Regions from separate parts of the Streptomyces sp. NPDC046716 genome, predicted to be linked through region 1. Evidence: riboswitches for the same ligand, from Rfam matches in the RefSeq annotation. Region 1 holds a riboswitch; each other region holds the start of a gene.
What was found. A riboswitch is a leader RNA that binds a small molecule or an ion and turns the genes downstream of it on or off. The one in region 1 is predicted to bind cobalamin.
Positions count from the first base shown of each region.

Region 2: another riboswitch for cobalamin. It lies ahead of ABZ930_RS14905 (cobalamin biosynthesis protein); the one in region 1 lies ahead of metE (5-methyltetrahydropteroyltriglutamate--homocysteine S-methyltransferase).
Region 3: another riboswitch for cobalamin. It lies ahead of ABZ930_RS10765 (prenyltransferase/squalene oxidase repeat-containing protein); the one in region 1 lies ahead of metE (5-methyltetrahydropteroyltriglutamate--homocysteine S-methyltransferase).
Region 4: another riboswitch for cobalamin. It lies ahead of ABZ930_RS18280 (ABC transporter substrate-binding protein); the one in region 1 lies ahead of metE (5-methyltetrahydropteroyltriglutamate--homocysteine S-methyltransferase).

Region 1 covers NZ_JBEYYU010000032.1:63,646-68,034, forward strand. Annotated here, with positions in the region: gene metE (5-methyltetrahydropteroyltriglutamate--homocysteine S-methyltransferase) at 1-1,715, opposite strand, end outside; cobalamin riboswitch at 1,878-2,112, opposite strand; gene ABZ930_RS23690 (NUDIX domain-containing protein) at 2,169-2,603, shown strand; gene ABZ930_RS23695 (carboxypeptidase regulatory-like domain-containing protein) at 2,600-3,997, opposite strand; gene ABZ930_RS23700 (TetR/AcrR family transcriptional regulator) at 4,093-4,389, shown strand, end outside.
Region 2 covers NZ_JBEYYU010000016.1:65,236-69,624, forward strand. Annotated here, with positions in the region: gene ABZ930_RS14890 (lysozyme) at 1-59, shown strand, start outside; gene ABZ930_RS14895 (inorganic phosphate transporter) at 274-1,551, shown strand; gene ABZ930_RS14900 (hypothetical protein) at 1,568-1,789, shown strand; cobalamin riboswitch at 2,047-2,179, shown strand; gene ABZ930_RS14905 (cobalamin biosynthesis protein) at 2,238-3,173, shown strand; gene ABZ930_RS14910 (cobyric acid synthase) at 3,170-4,389, shown strand, end outside.
Region 3 covers NZ_JBEYYU010000010.1:152,577-156,965, reverse strand. Annotated here, with positions in the region: gene ABZ930_RS10775 (hypothetical protein) at 1-202, shown strand, start outside; gene ABZ930_RS10770 (SPFH domain-containing protein) at 216-1,358, shown strand; cobalamin riboswitch at 1,778-1,900, shown strand; gene ABZ930_RS10765 (prenyltransferase/squalene oxidase repeat-containing protein) at 1,990-3,225, shown strand; gene ABZ930_RS10760 (SCO2322 family protein) at 3,222-3,866, shown strand; gene ABZ930_RS10755 (CbiQ family ECF transporter T component) at 3,870-4,389, shown strand, end outside.
Region 4 covers NZ_JBEYYU010000022.1:21,244-25,632, reverse strand. Annotated here, with positions in the region: gene ABZ930_RS18295 (helix-turn-helix domain-containing protein) at 1-135, opposite strand, end outside; gene ABZ930_RS18290 (lytic polysaccharide monooxygenase) at 185-1,165, opposite strand; gene ABZ930_RS18285 (alpha/beta hydrolase) at 1,353-2,036, shown strand; cobalamin riboswitch at 2,113-2,314, shown strand; gene ABZ930_RS18280 (ABC transporter substrate-binding protein) at 2,381-3,409, shown strand; gene ABZ930_RS18275 (iron chelate uptake ABC transporter family permease subunit) at 3,421-4,389, shown strand, end outside.

The DNA of each region.
Region 1 (4,389 bases):
GTCACGGGACTGGTCAGCATGCCCTTGACCGGGCGGTCGGTCAGCGACTGGGCGTACGCCGTCCAGCGCACCGTCATCGGTTCGGGACGCGAGATGTCCCCGGCCAGGACCGGCGGCCGCACGTAGCGGGTGCCGTAGGACTGCACCCAGCCGGCTTGCGTGGTCAGGTAGCCGGTGAGCCGCTCGGCGAAGTACTGGACCATGTCGTTGCGTTCGGGCTCGCCGTGCACCAGGACGTCGAGCCCGGTCCTCTCCTGGAAGGAGACGACGTCCCGGATCTCGCTCGCGATGCGTTCCTCGTACGCGGCGGCGTCGATCCGCCCGGCCCGCAAGTCGGCGCGGGCCGTGCGCAGTTCGGTGGTCTGCGGGAACGATCCGATCGTGGTGGTCGGCAGCGGCGGCAGACCCAGGTGGGCGTGCTGGGCCGCGGCCCGCACGGGGTAGGGCTGGGAGCGGCGCCCGTCCGTGTCCGTCACGGCCTCGGCGCGGGCGCGCACCGCGGGATCGCGGGTGAGGGCGGAGGTGGCGCGGGAGGCGAGGTCGGCCTTGTTGGCCGAGAGTTCGGCGGTGATGGTGTGGGTGCCCCGGGCCAGGCCCTTGGCGAGCGTCACGATCTCGGCCGTCTTCTGGCGCGCGAAGGCGAGCCAGCGCAGGATCTGCGGTTCGATGTCGCGCTCCAGGGTGACGTCCAGCGGGACGTGCAGGAGGGAGCAGGAGGCGGCGACGTCGACCCGGTCGGCGAGGCCCAGCAGGGTGCCGAGCGTGGCGAGTGACTTCTCCAGGTCGTTGATCCAGACGTTGCGGCCGTCGACCACACCGGCGACCAGGCGCTTGCCGGGCAGACCGCCGACCGAGGCGAGCGCTTCCAGGTTGGCGGCCGCCGCGTGGGTGAAGTCGAGGGCGAGACCGTCGACCGGGGCCTTCGCCAGGACGGGAAGAGCGTCGCCGAGCCGGTCGAAGTAGGAGGCGACCAGCAGCTTCGGGCGGTCCGTGCGGGCGCCGAGGTCCCGGTAGGCGCGCTCGGCCGCCTTGAGCTCGGCCGGCGTGCGGTCCTGGACCAGGGCCGGCTCGTCCAGCTGCACCCACGCGGCTCCGGCGGCGCGCAGATCGGCGAGGACCTCCGCGTACACGGGGAGCAGCCGGTCGAGCAGCGTCAGCGGGTCGAAGTCGGCGGCGACACCGGGCGCGGCCTTGGCGAGAAGGAGATAGGTGACCGGGCCGACGAGGACCGGGCGGGGCGAGAGCCCCAGGGCGAGGGCTTCCTCGACCTCCGCGACCTGCTGGGCCGAGTCGGCGGTGAAGACCGTGTCGGGGCCCAACTCGGGCACCAGATAGTGGTAGTTCGTGTCGAACCACTTGGTCATCTCCAGCGGCGCCACGTCCTGGGTGCCACGCGCCATCGCGAAGTAGCCGTCGAGGGCGTCGGCGGCCACGGCGGCGCGGTGGCGCTCGGGGATCGCGCCGACCATGACGGTGGCGTCGAGAACGTGGTCGTAGTACGAGAAGTCGCCGGTGGGGACTTCGGTGATCCCGGCGGCGGCGAGTGCCCGCCAGTTCCCACGGCGCAGTCCGGCGGCGGTGGCCCGGAGGGAGCCGGCGGTGACGCGGCCCTTCCAGTAGCCCTCGATCGCCTTCTTCAGCTCGCGGTCGCGTCCTTGCCGGGGGTAGCCGTACACGGTGGCCCGTGCTGCCGCGGCTGCGGTCCTGGTGGTCACGGAGTTCTCCTTCGAGAGACGTATCCCTGGGATCCCGAGAACCCGAACGCGTGAAGGAGTGACAGCGACGACGGGAAGGCCCTCGCGCAGCAGGGCGCGGCCGTCCGCCGGATGTGTGCGCCGACCCGCCCTCGAGGTCACCGGGATGTCCGCGCACGCGTCGTACGCGCACGGGCAGTTGGCAGGTCTTCGGACTCGCGGACGTGTCCCGTGCGTGTCGCCACGTACGGAACTCCTACTGGCCGTCGCTTCCCAGGTCCCGTTCCTCGGGGCCCAGTGCGTATGACGGCGGTCGTTCCCACTCACCGCTGCGGGGCAGTCCCGGATTCCCACCGGGTTCCCTCTTGCGACGCATCCCGCCTGGCGGACGGGGCGAACCAGCTGCGCGGCCCACCCTACGGGCTGCCGGTCGGCGGTGGCCAGACGGAGCGGAGCGGGCGGCACAATGCGGGGATGGATCACACAGTCATGAAGGTCGTCGCGGCGGCCGTGGTGGAGCACGGCAGGCTGCTCGTCGTCAGCAAGCAGGCGGCGCCGGACATCTTCTACGTTCCGGGAGGCAAGCCCGAACCGGGCGAGGAACCGGAGGAGACGCTGGTACGGGAGCTGCGGGAGGAGCTGGGGGTCGAGCCGGGCCCGCTCGAACCGCTCGCCGTCGTGGAGGAGCGGGCGGCCCTGGAAGGCGTACCGATGCGGCTGACGGTCTTCGCCACGACGCTGATCGGCGATCCGGTCCCCGCGGCCGAACTGTCCGCCCTGCGCTGGACCGACGGGCGGGACGCGGATCTGCGGCTCGCCCCCGCCGTCGAGCACCATCTGCTGCCGCTGCTGCGGGACATGGGCCGGCTGGAGCCGCTCGGCGCCCCGGCGGAGGGCACGTCGGACTAGCCGGTCGCGACCCGGCCCCGTCGATCCACCGCGGGGGAGCCGGCGTCGGCCTCCCGCCGCTCCAGCGCGAAGTCCGCCCGGGCCGTCTCTCCCGGCGTCAGCAGCCTGCGCCGCGCCACCGGATGAAGTCCCGGCGCCGAGGCCACGAGGGAGAGATGGCCCTCCGGGAGGCCGGAGACGGCGTAGCGGCCCTCGGCGTCGGTGACGGTGGAGACCAGTTGCCCGCCCAGTCCGTCGAGCACGATGACGGCGGCGCCGCGGACCGGCCGCCCCTCGCCGTCGCGGACCGTTCCGGCCAGGACGGGCTCCGGTTCCCCGAAGTGGTGGGGGTGGACCGGGAGCGCCGTGGGGACGGGCGTTTCGAGGGCCGGGTCGTCCACGGGCGGCTCGGTGACCGTGTCCCGCGCGGTGGCCCGGCGGTGCCGCAGGAAGTCGAGGCCGAGCAGGGACGCGCCCGCGGCGATCCAGCCGCACAGGACGAGGACCGGCTTCAGGACCCCGGCGCCGTCGAAGTAGAGGACGCCGCGCAGGGCGTCGACCGCGTTCGCCAGCGGCATGACCGCGTGCACGTACTGGAAGAACTCCGGCAGCAGCGGGGCCGGTACCGCCCCGCCGCTCGTCGGGATCGACAGGACGATGAACAGGGTCATGCCGACGGCGGGCAGGAACCGGCGGGTGAACGGCGCGAGTCCGGACGCGGCCGTGGCGACCGCCGAGGTGAGCAGGAACGCGACGGCCATCACCGCCGGTTCGGCGTCCAGATAGCCCAGCGCGGTCCCGACCGCGTAACCGACGACGCCGAAGACCGCCGCGACGACCGTGACGGCCAGCAGCTTGCGGCGGCGGTCGAACGCGACGGCGCGCAGCAGCGTCGTGGCGAGGATGTACGCCGGGATGTTCCAGGCGATGCCGAAGTAGAGGACGGTCGAGCCGAGGAGGTCCTTGCCCGCGGTGGGGGCGACGTCGTCGACCGCGAGAGGGGACCGCTCCGCGACCGCCGTGCCGAACGCCGTGGTCAGCGTCTGCTCGAGGGACGCGCCGTTGGCCTTCGCCACGTACAGCACCGGACGCGCGCCGTCGGCCGCGTACCCCGCGAACGCGTCCCGGTCCAGAACCGCCTGCCGGGCCCGCTTGCGATCCGCGACGGGCCGGACGTCGAACCCGCCGGGGTAGCGCGCCTCCAGCGCGGCGTCGACCCGCGCCGCCGCGTCCGCGCCACCCGCGACGGCCACCTTCACGTGGTGGGGGCCGGGCGCGTGCAGGGCGGGAGCGAAGAAGAAGACGATCCCCAGGAAGAGGACCGCCGGGAACCAGGCCGCTTCGGCCAGGGCCTTCGCCGTCCGCCCTCGTGACCGGGTGCCGTGCCCCGTGCTCGAACGTGTGCTGTTCTCCACCGGTGTTCCGCGCTCCGTTTCCCGCACCCATTGATGTACCGATCGGCACATGAACTCGGATGGACTATACGTGTACCGTCCGGTACGTTCAAAATGTGGCTCGACCCGTGAACACCGAGAAGCGCGCGGAACTCCTGGGGCAGGTGGTGGAGTACGTGCAGCGCCACGGCCTCGCGGACCTGTCGCTGAGCCCGCTCGCCGAGAGCATCGGCACGACCAAGCGCATGCTCCTGTACTACTTCGGCAGCCGGGAGAACCTGATCGCTCTCGCCCTGGAGGCGAGCCGACCCGACGCCCACGCGCTGTTCGACGGCGTCGAGGACGCCGACGACCTGCGGCGGTCGGCCCGTGCGCTGTGGAAGGCGATCACGGTCGGCGAGCAGGCCGGGCCC
Region 2 (4,389 bases), on a different contig from region 1:
GTGACCAGAATCTCTTCAACGGGTCGATGGCCCAGCTGAGGAGGTTCGCCCTGGGCTAGCCGGAACAGGGACCAAAGTCCCACGGAACCCGGTATTCCGGGGCTCCGAGGGGTCTCGTCCCGGGCCGATCCGGAGTCAATGCCACCACCACGCGCCAAGCGGAGTGACGGCGCTCCGGATCGGGTCACCGCAACGCCCAGCCCAGTTCATCTTCCGTTCACCCGGCGTGCTTACGTTCGAACCGCCACTGACGTCCAACCGAAGCCTGGGTAAATGGAACACATCACGCTGCTCCTTGCGATCGTGATCGTTACCGCACTGGTTTTTGATTTCACCAACGGTTTCCACGACACAGCCAACGCGATGGCGACGACCATCTCGACCGGCGCCCTGAAGCCGAAGACGGCGGTGGCCATGTCCGCCGTGCTGAACCTCGTCGGAGCGTTCCTCTCGGTCGAGGTCGCCAAGACCATCTCCGGCGGCATCATCAATGAGGACGGCCTCAGAACAGAGGTCATCTTCGCGGCGCTCGTGGGCGCCATCCTCTGGAATCTGCTGACCTGGCTGCTCGGTCTGCCGTCCAGCTCCTCGCACGCCCTGTTCGGCGGCCTCATCGGCGCCGCGGTCATGTCGATGGGCTGGTCCTCGGTCGACGGCGGCACCGTCGTCACCAAGATCCTGCTTCCCGCGGTCGCCGCGCCGATCGTCGCCGGCCTCGCCGCGATGCTCGCCACGCGCCTGACCTACCGGATCAGCGCCAAGACCGACGCGAAGGCCACCGCCAAGGGCTACCGCGCCGGCCAGATCGCCTCGGCCGGACTCGTCTCGCTGGCGCACGGCACGAACGACGCGCAGAAGACGATGGGCATCATCACCCTCGCCCTGATCACCGGCGGAGTCATCGCCCCGGACGCCGACCCGCCGCTGTGGGTCATCGTCTCCGCCGGCACGGCCATCGCCCTCGGCACCTACCTCGGCGGCTGGCGGATCATCCGCACCATGGGCAAGGGCCTCACCGACCTCGCGCCGCAGCAGGGCTTCGCCGCCCAGACCTCGGCCGCGACGGCGATCCTCGCCTCCTCGCACATCGGCTTCTCGCTCTCCACCACCCAGGTCTGCTCCGGCGCCGTCATGGGCTCCGGTCTCGGCCGCAAGGGCGGTGTCGTCCGCTGGTCGACCGCGACCCGGATGTTCGTCGCGTGGGGTCTGACCCTGCCGGCCGCCGGTCTGGTCGGCGCGGGCGCCGAGTTCCTCACCAAGCAGGGCCCGTGGGGCGTCGGTCTCACCGCCGCGCTGCTCGTGGTCGGCTCGGGCGTCATCTGGAAGCTCTCGCGCCGTGACTCCATCGACCACACGAACGTCACCGATGACGAGGTCGGCAGCGCCGCGGCGCCGGCCGCGGAGCCCGCGGGCGTCGTGACCACGGCCATCGCGGCGGTCACCCCGCCGCCCGTCGGCACCCTGGTCACCGGCGAGTCCGAGGAAGTCAAGGCGACCATCCCGGCCCCCGCGCCGGCCGACCCCGCGCGCCCCGCCGGCGCCACGCTGTAAGGAAGCAGGACCAGCTATGAAGATCGACTGGGCAGCTCTCGGCTCCGTGTTCGGAGTCAGCCTCGTGGTCACCGTGGCCCTGGTGGGCCTGTTCACCCTCGGCATCGTCGGACTCTCCAAGAAGGAGTCGGCGGCGCAGCGGGGCGACTCGGCGACGCTCGTCGTCTCCGGCGCGTACGCGTGCTTCGCGGCGTGCGCGGCGGCCGTGGCGTACGGGATCTTCCTGATCGTGGCCTGATCCACGGCAGTCATTTCGGCGGGCCCGGACCTTTCTGGTCCGGGCCCGCCGTGTCTGTGTGCGGTGCGGCCTGTCGTGTGTCGGGTGCCGCTCTCGTCGTGGCCGGTCGCGCAGTTCCCCGCGCCCCTGAAACGAGCTTCGCTCGTCCAGGGGAACTGCACGGCCGGCCACGGCGGTGGCAAGCGGGGCGCGAACCGCTGTGGACCTCCCCACACTCTCCCGCCCCAGGTCAACAGCAAGTTGACGCACCTTCGCGGAGCGTGGTGCACTGCCAACGCCATATACGGCAGCAGGTGAGGAAGCCGGTGCGAATCCGGCGCGGTCCCGCCACTGTGAGTCCCCGGTCACCCGGGGACGAGCCAGGAACTCCCGCTGCCGGTCTCGTCGAACCAGGGCGTGGACACCCTGAGTGAGGACAACTACCGCCATGTTCGCCCCGCGCGGCGTCATGCGGCCCGGGCGCGTGTTCGCGTACGGGGCCGCCACAGGACTGTTGAGCGATCTGCTCGTCGGTGATCCGCGCCGTGGGCATCCTGTCGCCGGGTTCGGGCGGGCCGCGGGCGCCGTCGAGCGGGTGCTGTGGCGGGACCACCGCGGCTGGGGCGCGCTGCACACCCTGGTCTGCGCCGGTGGCGCCGCCGCCGTCGGAGCCGCCGCCTCGCGCGCCGTACGCCGCTCCCCCGCCGCCGCCGTCGCGCTGACGGCCGCCGCGACCTGGGCCGTGGTCGGCGGGACCTCGCTGGGCCGGGAGGCGCGGGCGATCGGCTCCGCGCTGGAGGCCGGGGACGTCGAGCTGGCCAGGGAACTGCTGCCGCGGCTGTGCGGGCGCGACCCGCAGGGCCTGGACGCGGACGGGATCGCCCGGGGCGTCGTCGAGTCGGTCGCCGAGAACACCTCCGACGCCGTGGTGGGCGCGCTGGTGTGGGGCGCCGTCGGCGGGGTGCCGGGGCTGCTCGCCTTCCGCGCCGTGAACACGCTCGACGCGATGGTCGGGCACAAGTCCGTGAAGTACCGCCGGTTCGGCTGGGCCTCGGCGCGCTTCGACGATGTCGCGGGCTGGCCGGGGGCCCGGCTCACCGGCGCCCTCGCCGTCCTGGCCGGCGGGCGGCCCCGCGCCGCGCTGGCCGCGTGGCGGGCGGACGCCGGCCGGCACCCGAGCCCCAACGCCGGGGTCGTCGAGGCCTCCTTCGCGGGCGCGCTCGGGGTACGGCTCGGCGGCACCCTGTCGTACGCGGGACGGGTCGAGCACCGGCCGGTGCTGAACGCCGCGGGGCGGGCGGTCCGGGTGACCGATGTGGAACGGGCCGCGCGGTTGTCGCGGCGGGTGAGTGTGCTGGCGCTGGGAGTCTGTGTGGGCGGGCGGTTGCTGTGGGGTCGTCGATGAACCGGGGCGGGCTGCTCGTCGCGGGCACCACCTCCGACGCGGGAAAGAGTGTCGTCACCGCCGGGATCTGCCGGTGGCTGGTGCGGCAGGGCGTGAAGGTAGCGCCGTTCAAGGGGCAGAACATGTCCCTCAATTCGTTCGTCACCCGCGAGGGCGCCGAGATCGGGCGGGCGCAGGCGATGCAGGCGCAGGCCGCCCGCGTCGAGCCGACCGCGCTGATGAACCCGGTGCTGCTCAAGCCCGGCAGCGATCGCAGCAGCCAGGTCGTGCTGATGGGCAGGCCGGTGGGCGAGATGAGCGCGCGCGGCTATCACGGCGGGCGGCAGGCCGCCCTGCTGGACACCGTCGTGGGATGCCTGGAGGAGTTGCGGGGCAGTCATGACGCTGTGATCTGCGAGGGCGCCGGGTCCCCGGCCGAGATCAATCTGCGGCGGACCGACATCGTGAACATGGGCGTCGCGCGCGCCGCCCGGCTGCCGGTGCTGGTCGTCGGCGACATCGACCGGGGCGGGGTCTTCGCCTCGTTCTTCGGTACGACGGCGCTGCTCGCGCCCGAGGACCAGGAACTGCTCGCCGGGTATCTGGTGAACAAGTTCCGCGGTGACGTGAGCCTGCTGGAGCCCGGCCTCGACATGCTCAAGTCCCTCACGGGGCGCGACACTTACGGCGTTCTGCCGTATCAGCACGGCCTCGGCATCGACGAGGAGGACGGGCTGCGGGTCTCCCTGCGGGGCACCGTGCGGGAGTCCGTGGTCGCGCCGCCGGTGGGCGAGGACGTGCTGCGGGTCGCGGTGTGCGCGGTGCCGCTGATGTCGAACTTCACCGACGTGGACGCGCTGGCCGCCGAGCCGGGTGTCGTCGTGCGATTCGTGGACCGGGCCGAGGAACTCGTCGACGCGGACCTGGTGGTCGTGCCGGGCACCCGCGGGACCGTGAAGGCCCTGGAGTGGCTGCGCGAGCGCGGGCTCGCGGACGCGCTGGCCCGGCGGGCCGCCGAGGGGCGGCCGGTGCTCGGCATCTGCGGTGGCTTCCAGGTGCTCGGTGAGCGCATCGAGGACGACGTCGAGTCGCAGGCCGGGGTCGTCGACGGGCTCGGACTGCTGCCCGTACGCGTGCGGTTCGCCGCCGAGAAGACCCTCGCCCGGCCCGTCGGCGAGGCCCTCGGGTCGTCCGTCGAGGGGTACGAGATCCATCACGGGGTCGCCGAGGTGCTGGG
Region 3 (4,389 bases), on a different contig from region 1:
GCTCGGCACACGGGGTGCCGGAGGGCCGGGCGAGGTGCTGGTGCGGGTCAGGGGCGGGACCGAGACGTTTCTCGCGTGGTCCGACGAGCCTCTGGAGCGCGGGACGACCGTGCTCGTGATCGAGTCGCGCGGCACCCGGCAGGTCGTGGTCATGGCCTGGACCGATCCTCTCCTCGCCGACGGCGACGGCGGCGCCCGCTAAGGAGACGTCAAGGATGTTCGGATATCGCGTTCCCGCCCCCGACGAGGCGATGTTGATCTCGGGTGGCAGGCGGGGACTTGGGGGAGCGCCGTTCCGCGTCGTCACCGGGCACGGGAAGTTCGTGCTGCCCGTGTTCCGCAAGACCCGTTTCCTGTCGCTGGCCATGGCGGAGGCGGAAGTCGTCGAGAAGTGCGTCACCAAGCAGGGCATCGCGCTGACCGTGCGGGCCGTCATCGCCTTCAAGGTGGGCAACGACCACGAGTCGATCGTCAACGCCGGGCAGCGGTTCCTGTCCGACCAGGAGCAGATGTCGGTGCTCACCGGGCGGATCTTCGCCGGTCACCTGCGCTCCATCATCGGCTCGATGACCGTCGAGGAGATCGTCACCGAGCGGCAGAAGCTGGCGACGGAGGTGCTCGACACCTCGAAGGCCGAGATGGCGAAGATCGGGCTGCACGTCGACTCGTTGCAGATCCAGTCCATCGACGACGGTGCCACCGGGTACATCGAGGCGATGTCGCAGCCGCACAAGGCCGCCATCCAGCGTGCCGCGAAGATCGCGCAGGCGCAGGCCAACCAGGCCTCCGTCGAGGCGGAGCAGGCTGCCGCCCGCAAGCAGGCCGAGTTCGCGCGGCAGACCGCGGTCGTGCAGGCCGAGTTCAGCGCCGAGGTGGACCGGGCCAAGGCGCAGGCCGACCAGGCCGGGCCGCTGGCGCGGGCGCACGCGCAGCAGGAGGTGCTCGCCGCGCAGACCGAGCTGGCGCTCAAGCAGGCCGAGCTGCGGGAGAAGGAGCTGATCGCGGAGGTCGTGAAGCCGGCGCAGGCCGATGCCGAGCGGATCCGGGTGCTCGCCCTCGCCGAGGCCGAGCGGATGAAGATCCAGGCCGAGGCGGCGGCGTCGTACGACCGGGTCGCGCTGGACCGGATGCTCATCGATCAGTTGCCGCAGATCGTGAAGGAGGCGTCGGCCGGGCTCGCCGGGGCCAATGTCAACGTCCTGAACGGGGCCGATGGGCTCGGCGAGATCGCCGCCGGGCTCGTCGGGCAGGGGCTGACGATCCTCGACTCGGTCCGCAAGAACCTCGGCGCGACGGACGACCCCGGTTCCGCCGTCGAGCGCTACCGGGGCGACGACGGCCCCGTCGAGGTCCGCTGACGCGTTCGGCCGCGGCTCTCGTCGTGGCTGGTCGCGCAGTTCCCCGCGCCCCTGAAGGCATGCGCTGCGCGCAGCCTTCCCCCGGAGGCTGCGGCTCCGCCGCGCCTCTCGCGATGAGATGCCGCACGAAGTGCGCATCTCAGGGGCGCGGGGAACGGCGCGAGAAGCGGCCACCGGCCCGCACACAAAGAACAACCCAGGGGCGCGAGGAACGGCGCGAGAAGCGGCCACCGGCCCGCACACGAAGAACAACCCAGGGGCGCGGGGAACGGCGCGAGAAGCGGCCACCGGCCCGCACACGAAGAACAACCCAGGGGCGCGGGGAACTGCGCGACCAACCCCCACCGGAGCCGCACACGAAGAACAACCCAGTGCGGCCGGGTCCCCGGCGGAGCCGCCCGCGGACGACCCCGAAACACGGCGCCCGGTACAGTGAAGGCGTCGTCATCAAGCGTGTGTGAGGGGAAGCCGGTGGGAGTCCGGCGCTGACCCGCAACCGTCACAGCCGGATTGCCTCACCCGCCTCATGATCGGCTCAGAACCGTCGAGGCATACGGAGCTGGAGCCGCCCGGTACCAGCAGAGCGTGCCGTGCCGCCCGGCTCCCCGCAGGGAGAGGCACCCGCCCCAGCATGAACATTCGCCGCAGCGCCGCACTCGTGGCCGCGACCGTCGTGATCGGCGGCGCGGCGGCGCCGGCCGCCCTCGCGGACGGTGCCTCCCCCTCGGCGTCCCCCAAGGTCGTCGTACCGAGCGGCCTGTACGGGTCCGCCGATCCCACGTACGACGGCGTGTGGCGCCAGTCCCTCGCCCTCGTGGCGCAGAAGACCGAGGACGTCCGGCCCGCCGCGAAGGCCGTCGACTGGCTCGCGGGCCAGCAGTGCGAGAACGGCGGCTTCGCCGCGTTCCGGGCCGAGCCGGGCAAGGCCTGCGACGCGAAGACGCCCGTCGACAGCAACAGCACGGCCGCCGCCGTCCAGGCCCTGGCCGCCGTGGGCGGCCGCGACGGCGAGGTCGCCAAGGGCGTGGCCTGGCTGAAGAAGAACCAGAACGCCGACGGCGGCTGGGGCTACAACCCGGGCGGCGCCAGCGACGGCAACTCCACCGCGGTCGTGCTCGGCGCCCTGTCCACCTCAGGCGACGAGCCCGCCGAGGTCCGGTCCTCGACCGGCAAGTCCGGCTTCGACGCCCTCGGCACGCTGACCCTGCCCTGCTCGGAGGGCAAGGACGGCGGCGCGCTCGCCTACCAGCCCGACAAGAAGGGCGAGCTCACGGCGAACGCCGACGCGACCGCCGCCGGTGTGCTCGGCGCCCTCGGCTCCGGTTTCGCCGCCGAGAAGGGCACGGCCCCGGACGCGTACACCTGCGAGGACGGGGAGCAGGCGAAGACCTCCGAGGGCATCGCGCACAACGGCGCCGTCTACCTCCAGAACCAGCTCTCCACGCACCTGTACCTGAAGTCGCAGCTGGCCGGCGCCACCGACCAGCCCGACTACGGCAACACCGCCGACGCGGTCACGGCCGTGGCCGCCGCGGAGGGCATCAAGTACACGAAGGACCCGTACGCCTGGCTGGAGAAGAACGCGCAGGACTGGGCGAAGGGCGCCGGACCCGCCGCCTACGCCCAGCTGATCTTCGCCGCGCACGCCACCGGCAACGACCCGCGCGACTTCGGCGGCACCGACCTGGTGAGCGCGCTGAACAAGACGGGGCCCGACCCCGCCTCCGCGAAGTCCGCCGCCGACTCCGGTGACGAGAAGAAGGACGACGGCGGCAGCGGGGTGTCCTGGTGGATCGTCGGCGTCATGTTCATCGCCGCGGTCGGCGCCGGAATCCTGATCAGCGGGCGTAAGAAGCAGCAGAAGTGAGCCGCGCCGCCCGGCTGGCGCTCGCCCTGCTCGTGGCCGTCCTCGGGCTCGCCGTCGCCGCGCCCGCGCAGGCCGCCGGGTACCGGTACTGGTCGTTCTGGGAGAACGACGGCGGCTCGTGGACGTACGCGACCATGGGCCCGGGCCAGAGCCGCCCGTCGGACGGCGATGTCGAGGGGTTCCGGTTCGCGGTGAGCGCGGACTCGAAGGACGCCACGAAGCCGCGCGGGGCCGCCGACTTCGACGCGGTCTGCGGCGACACGGGCGCGCAGGACGGGAAGAAGCGGGTCGCGGTCGTCATCGACTTCGGCACGGCCGAGGACGCGCCCGACGGCGAGACCCCGCCGAAGGCACGCACCGCGTGCGCCCGGGTCGGTGAGGACGCGACCGCCGCGGACGCGCTGGCCGCCGTCGCCAAGCCGCTGCGCTACGACAGCAGCGCCCTGCTCTGCGCCATCTCCGGGTATCCGAAGTCCGGCTGCGGCGAACAGGTCAGCGGCCATAAGCACTCGCCGAGTGCCACCGAACCCGCGAAGAAGTCGAGCCACTCGCTGCCGTCCGTCGGCGTCCTCGCGGGCGTCGTCGCCGTCGTCGTGCTCGGCGGCGCGGCGATCTGGCAGGCCAAGCGCCGCCGCGACTGAGTCATGGGTCTCGACGCGCTGCGGGCCCCCCGGGCCGGCCGTTCCCGTTCGCTGCATCCGGGTGCCTGGTGGATCTGGGCTCTCGGGCTCGGCACGGCCGCGTCCCGCACCACGAACCCGCTGCTGCTCGCGCTGCTCGTCGGCGTCGCCGGTTACGTGGTGGCGGCGCGCCGGACGGAGGCGCCGTGGGCACGCAGCTACGGGGCGTTCGTGAAGCTGGGGCTCGTCGTGATCGGCATCCGGCTGGTCTTCGCCTGCTTCCTCGGCTCGGCGATCCCGGGCTCGCACGTCGTCATGACGCTGCCCGAGGTGCCGCTGCCGGACTGGGCGCAGGGCGTGCGGATCGGCGGGCGGGTCACCCTGGAGGGCCTGGTGTTCGCCCTGTACGACGGGCTGAAGCTGGCCGCGCTGCTGATCTGCGTCGGCGCCGCGAACGCGCTGGCCTCCCCGTCGCGGCTGCTGAAGTCGCTGCCGGGCGCGCTGTACGAGGCGGGCGTCGCGGTCGTCGTCGCCATGACGTTCG
Region 4 (4,389 bases), on a different contig from region 1:
GCGTTCCTCCCAGGAGGCGGCCTCGGCGAGCTGTTCGCGCACCCGGACGGTGCCCCCGCTGCCGAAGCCGGGCCCGGTGACGACGGAGCCTAGGTACCGGGCGCGCGGGTCGCCTGGCTGCCCGGCTCGGGGCACACGCCCATCCTGGAGGATCCGGCGGGGACGGCTGCCCTGCTGCGGACGTTCACCGCCGCGCTGCTCTGACCGGCACCCCGGCCGTCCGCCCGCGATGGCGCAGCGCGGCGAGCGCGACCCCGGCCAGGGCCACCGCTCCGGCCGCGGCTCCGACGAGCGCGGCGACCGGGCTCGGGCCGGTCTCGGCCCGGGCCGATGCGGTCTGCCCCCGCGACTGGCCCTCCTCCGTGTTCCCCCGGGCCGTGTCCGCGTGGTGGGCCGCGTGCACACCACCGGCGGCCTGGGAGCCGACACCGAGCGCGGCCGCCTCGCGGGCGGACTGCTCGCCGCCGGTCAGCCCGGTCACCTCGCCGGATCCGCCGTCGAAGACGACGTCCGAGCAGGAGAAGAAGTTCTCCTGGCTGTCGGAGCGGATCCACTGGACGAACAGCATCTGGCGGCCGGTGCGCTCGGGCAGCCGGAGGTCCCAGTAGTAGTGGCCGTCCTCGGTGCCCGGGCCGCCCTCGTGCGGCGGGTCCTGGACGGTCTGCACCTGCTCCAGGTCGGCCCAGCCCAGTGGCTGCTGGGGATCGAAGCCCTCCTTGGTGACGTACACCTCGAACCTGCCGGGGTGCTGGGCCCAGTTGCTGTACTTGACCTGAAGGGTGGCGCCCGCCGTGAGGTGGGTGAGCGGCCAGTCGGTGCGGGCCGCGTTGTAGGGCGAGAAGTCGTACGGGCTGCGGTCGCCGGCGCTGCACAGGGTGCCGTCCGGGACGTAGCCCGCGCCGCGCCCGCCCGCTTGGGAGTCGAGGACCGCGAACCAGTTGTACAGCGGTGCGGTGCCCGCCTCCTGGACGGCCGCCTTGCAGGCGGGGTTGGTGGGCATCTGGGTGGAGGAGTTGGCGAGCAGGTCCTTGTAGCAGAGGTAGGTGCGCGAGCCGGGCATCAGGGCGACACCGTGCGCGGCGGCCGGGGACGGCACGGCCAGTACGGCGGCGACTGCGATGCCTGCCGCTCCGGCCAGCGCGGCCGCGCGGGAGGGAACCGTCATGGGACTGTCTCCTTCGGGAGGGCTCCGACGAGCGGTACGACCCGTAGTCGGCGCCACCACGGATTCGGTTGCCGCGCGGCGGGCGCCGACGGTCCGTTTCCGGCCGGTCCGCGATGACGTAGCCTCGCGGGATCAACTGATCTTCACGGTCGGCGCGTGGGCCGGCCGGGGCGGGGAGCGCGGAGGCATGCCGGAGCGGCGCACGGTGCGGGTGTCGGGGATCTCCCTGTCCTACGAGGTGTCGGGGCCGCCGGACGCCGTGCCGCTTCTGCTGCTGCACGGTCTCGGGGAGGGCGCGGCCGACTGGGCGCAGGTGGCACCGGAGTTCGCCCGCGACCACCGGGTGTACGCCCTCGACCTGCGCGGGCACGGGCAGAGCGACTGGCCGGACCGGTACTCCCTGGAGCTGATGCGGGACGACGTGACCGCGTTCCTGGACGCTCTGGGGCTCGACCGGGTGCGGGTCGTCGCGCACTCCATGGGCGGCGTGGTCGCCTGTCTGCTGGCGGCGGCCGCGCCGGAGCGGGTGACGCGGCTGGTTCTCGAGGACGTCCCGCTGCCCCGCCCGCGGACGCCTCCCCCGCTGGTCCGCCCCGACGGGGACCTGGCCTTCGACTGGGAGATGGTGGTGGCGGTCAGGCGGCAGCTCGACACACCGCCCGCGCACTGGGCGGACCTGCTCGCCGCGATCACCGCCGAGACTTTGGTGGTGGCGGGCGGGCCGCTGAGTCATGTGCCGCAGGACGGCGTCGCGGAGCTGGCCCGGCGGATTCCCGGCGGGCGGCTGCTGACCGTCCCGGTCGGCCACCTGGTCCACCGGGAGGCTCCGGAGGAGTTCGTCACGGAGGTCCGCGCGTTCCTCGGCGCCTGACGCAGGGTCACCGGCGGGCGGCCGACGTCGGCCCGCGCTCCCGAAAACCCCGGCGGCGGGAGCCTCGCCCGGCCCGTGATACTTTCGCCGGGCCAGTCGTACCTTTGCACGATCTTGCTCGTGCACGGGTCAGGGAATCCGGTGCAAATCCGGAACTGACGCGCAGCGGTGAGGGTGACGGGCGGAGCCACAGCCACTGGGCCGGTGACACGGTCTGGGAAGGCGCTTCGCGCGGACGACCCCGAGTCCGAAGACCTGCTGGCGGCCTCCGGGGCGTTCCGCGGCCGGGGGTGGACCGTAGACCGGCTCCGCGTATGAGCCCTGGACGCAGAGGATTCCCCGTGCTGCCCGCCCGTTTCACCCGTCACGTCCGCCGTGCCGCACCGCTGTTGGCCGCTGCCCTGCTCCTGACCGGGTGCGGAGGATCGACCGGCACCGACGCGAAGCCGGGACGCGGGGTCACGGTCGACAACTGCGGTACGAAGGTACGCGTCGACCACGCGCCGAAGCGGGCCGTGGCCCTCGACCAGGGCTCGGCGGAGATCATGCTGTCGCTCGGTCTCGCCGACCGGATGGTGGGCACCGGCACCTGGACGGACCCGGTCCTCAAGGGGCTCGAGAAGGCGAACGCGAAGGTGCCGCGGCTCGCGGACCGCTATCCGTCCTTCGAGAAGGTCCTGTCCACCGAACCCGACTTCGCCGCGGCCTCTTTCACGTACACGCTCAGCAAGGGCGGGGTGGCGTCGCGCGAGAAGTTCGCCGAACTCGGCGTCCCCACCTATCTCTCCCCCGGCGACTGCGCCGGCAAGGACAACAGCGGCGACGGCGACGGCGCGCGCACCAAGGCGCTCACCCTCGACACGGTCTACGGCGAGATACGTGACCTGGCGCGGATCTTCCACGTGGAGAAGCGGGGCGAGAAGCTCATCGACACGCTCACGGCCCGCGTGGAGAAGGCGACTTCGGCCGCCGACACGTCGGGCGTCAGCGTGCTGTACTGGTTCGCGAACTCCGACTCCCCCTACATGGCGGGCTGTTGCGGCGCTCCGGGTGTCATCACCAAGGAGCTGAAGCTGCGCAACGTCTTCGACGACACCCACGACGAGTGGCCGCAGATCGGCTGGGAGACCGTCGCCGACCGCGATCCGGACGTCCTCGTCATCGGTGATCTGACCCGCCGCTCGCAGTCGGCCGAGTCCGCCGCCCAGAAGATCAGGTTTCTGGAGTCGGACCCCGTCACGAAGAACATGACGGCGGTGCGGGAGAAGCGGTACGTGCGGCTGAGCGGGCAGGACATGAATCCGACGATCCGCACCGTGGACGGGCTGGAGAAGGTGGCCGCCGCGGTCGGCGCGTTCGGTCTCGGCCGGTGAGTGCCGCGACGCTGCGCTCCGGTCTCTACTGGGCGGCGGGGGTGTTCGCGCTGTTGGCGTCCGTCGCCGTGGCGATCACCTTCGGGCCCGCGCGGATCGGGGTCGGCGACGTGTGGTCGGCGGTGGGCGCGCGGCTCGGCTGGGGCAGCTCGGACCTGTCGCCGATCCGCGACGGCATCGTATGGAATCTGCGGCTGCCGCGGACGCTGCTCGCGGCCGTGTGCGGGGCCGGGCTCGCCGTGTGCGGCACGGTGCTGCAGGCGCTGCTGCGCAATCCGCTCGCCGATCCGTTCGTGCTGGGGGTGTCCTCGGGGGCGTCGACGGGCGCCGTGCTCGTCGTGGTCCTCGGAGTGGGCGGCGGCGCCCTGTCGGTGTCCGGCGGCGCGTTCATCGGCGCGGTCGTCTCGTTCGCGCTGGTGCTGGTGCTCAGTCACACCCTGGGCGGCACGACGGACCGGGTGGTGCTCAGCGGGGTGGCCGCGATGCAGTTGTTCTCCGCGCTGACCTCGGTCGTGGTGCTGACGGCCGCCGATGCGGAGACCACGCGCGGCGTGCTGTTCTGGCTGCTCGGCTCGCTCGGCGGCGTCGGCTGGACCGAGGTGTGGCTGTGCTGCGCGGTCCTGTTTCTCGCGCTGGTGGTGTGTCTCGGGTACGGGCGCACGCTCGACGCGTTCGCCTTCGGCCCGGAGGCGGCGGCCGCGCTGGGCGTCCGGGTGGCCCGGACCCGGCTGATCCTGCTGTGTGTGACGGCGCTGCTGACGGCGGTCCTGGTGAGTGCGGCGGGTGCGATCGGCTTCGTCGGTCTGGTGCTGCCGCACGCGGCGCGGGCCCTGGTCGGGCCCGGGCACACCCGGCTGCTGCCGGTGACGGCGCTCGCCGGCGCGGTGTTCCTGGTGTGGGTGGACACGGCGGCGCGCACGGTCCTCGCGCCGCAGGAGGTTCCGGTGGGAGTGGTGACGTCCTTGATCGGTGTGCCCGCG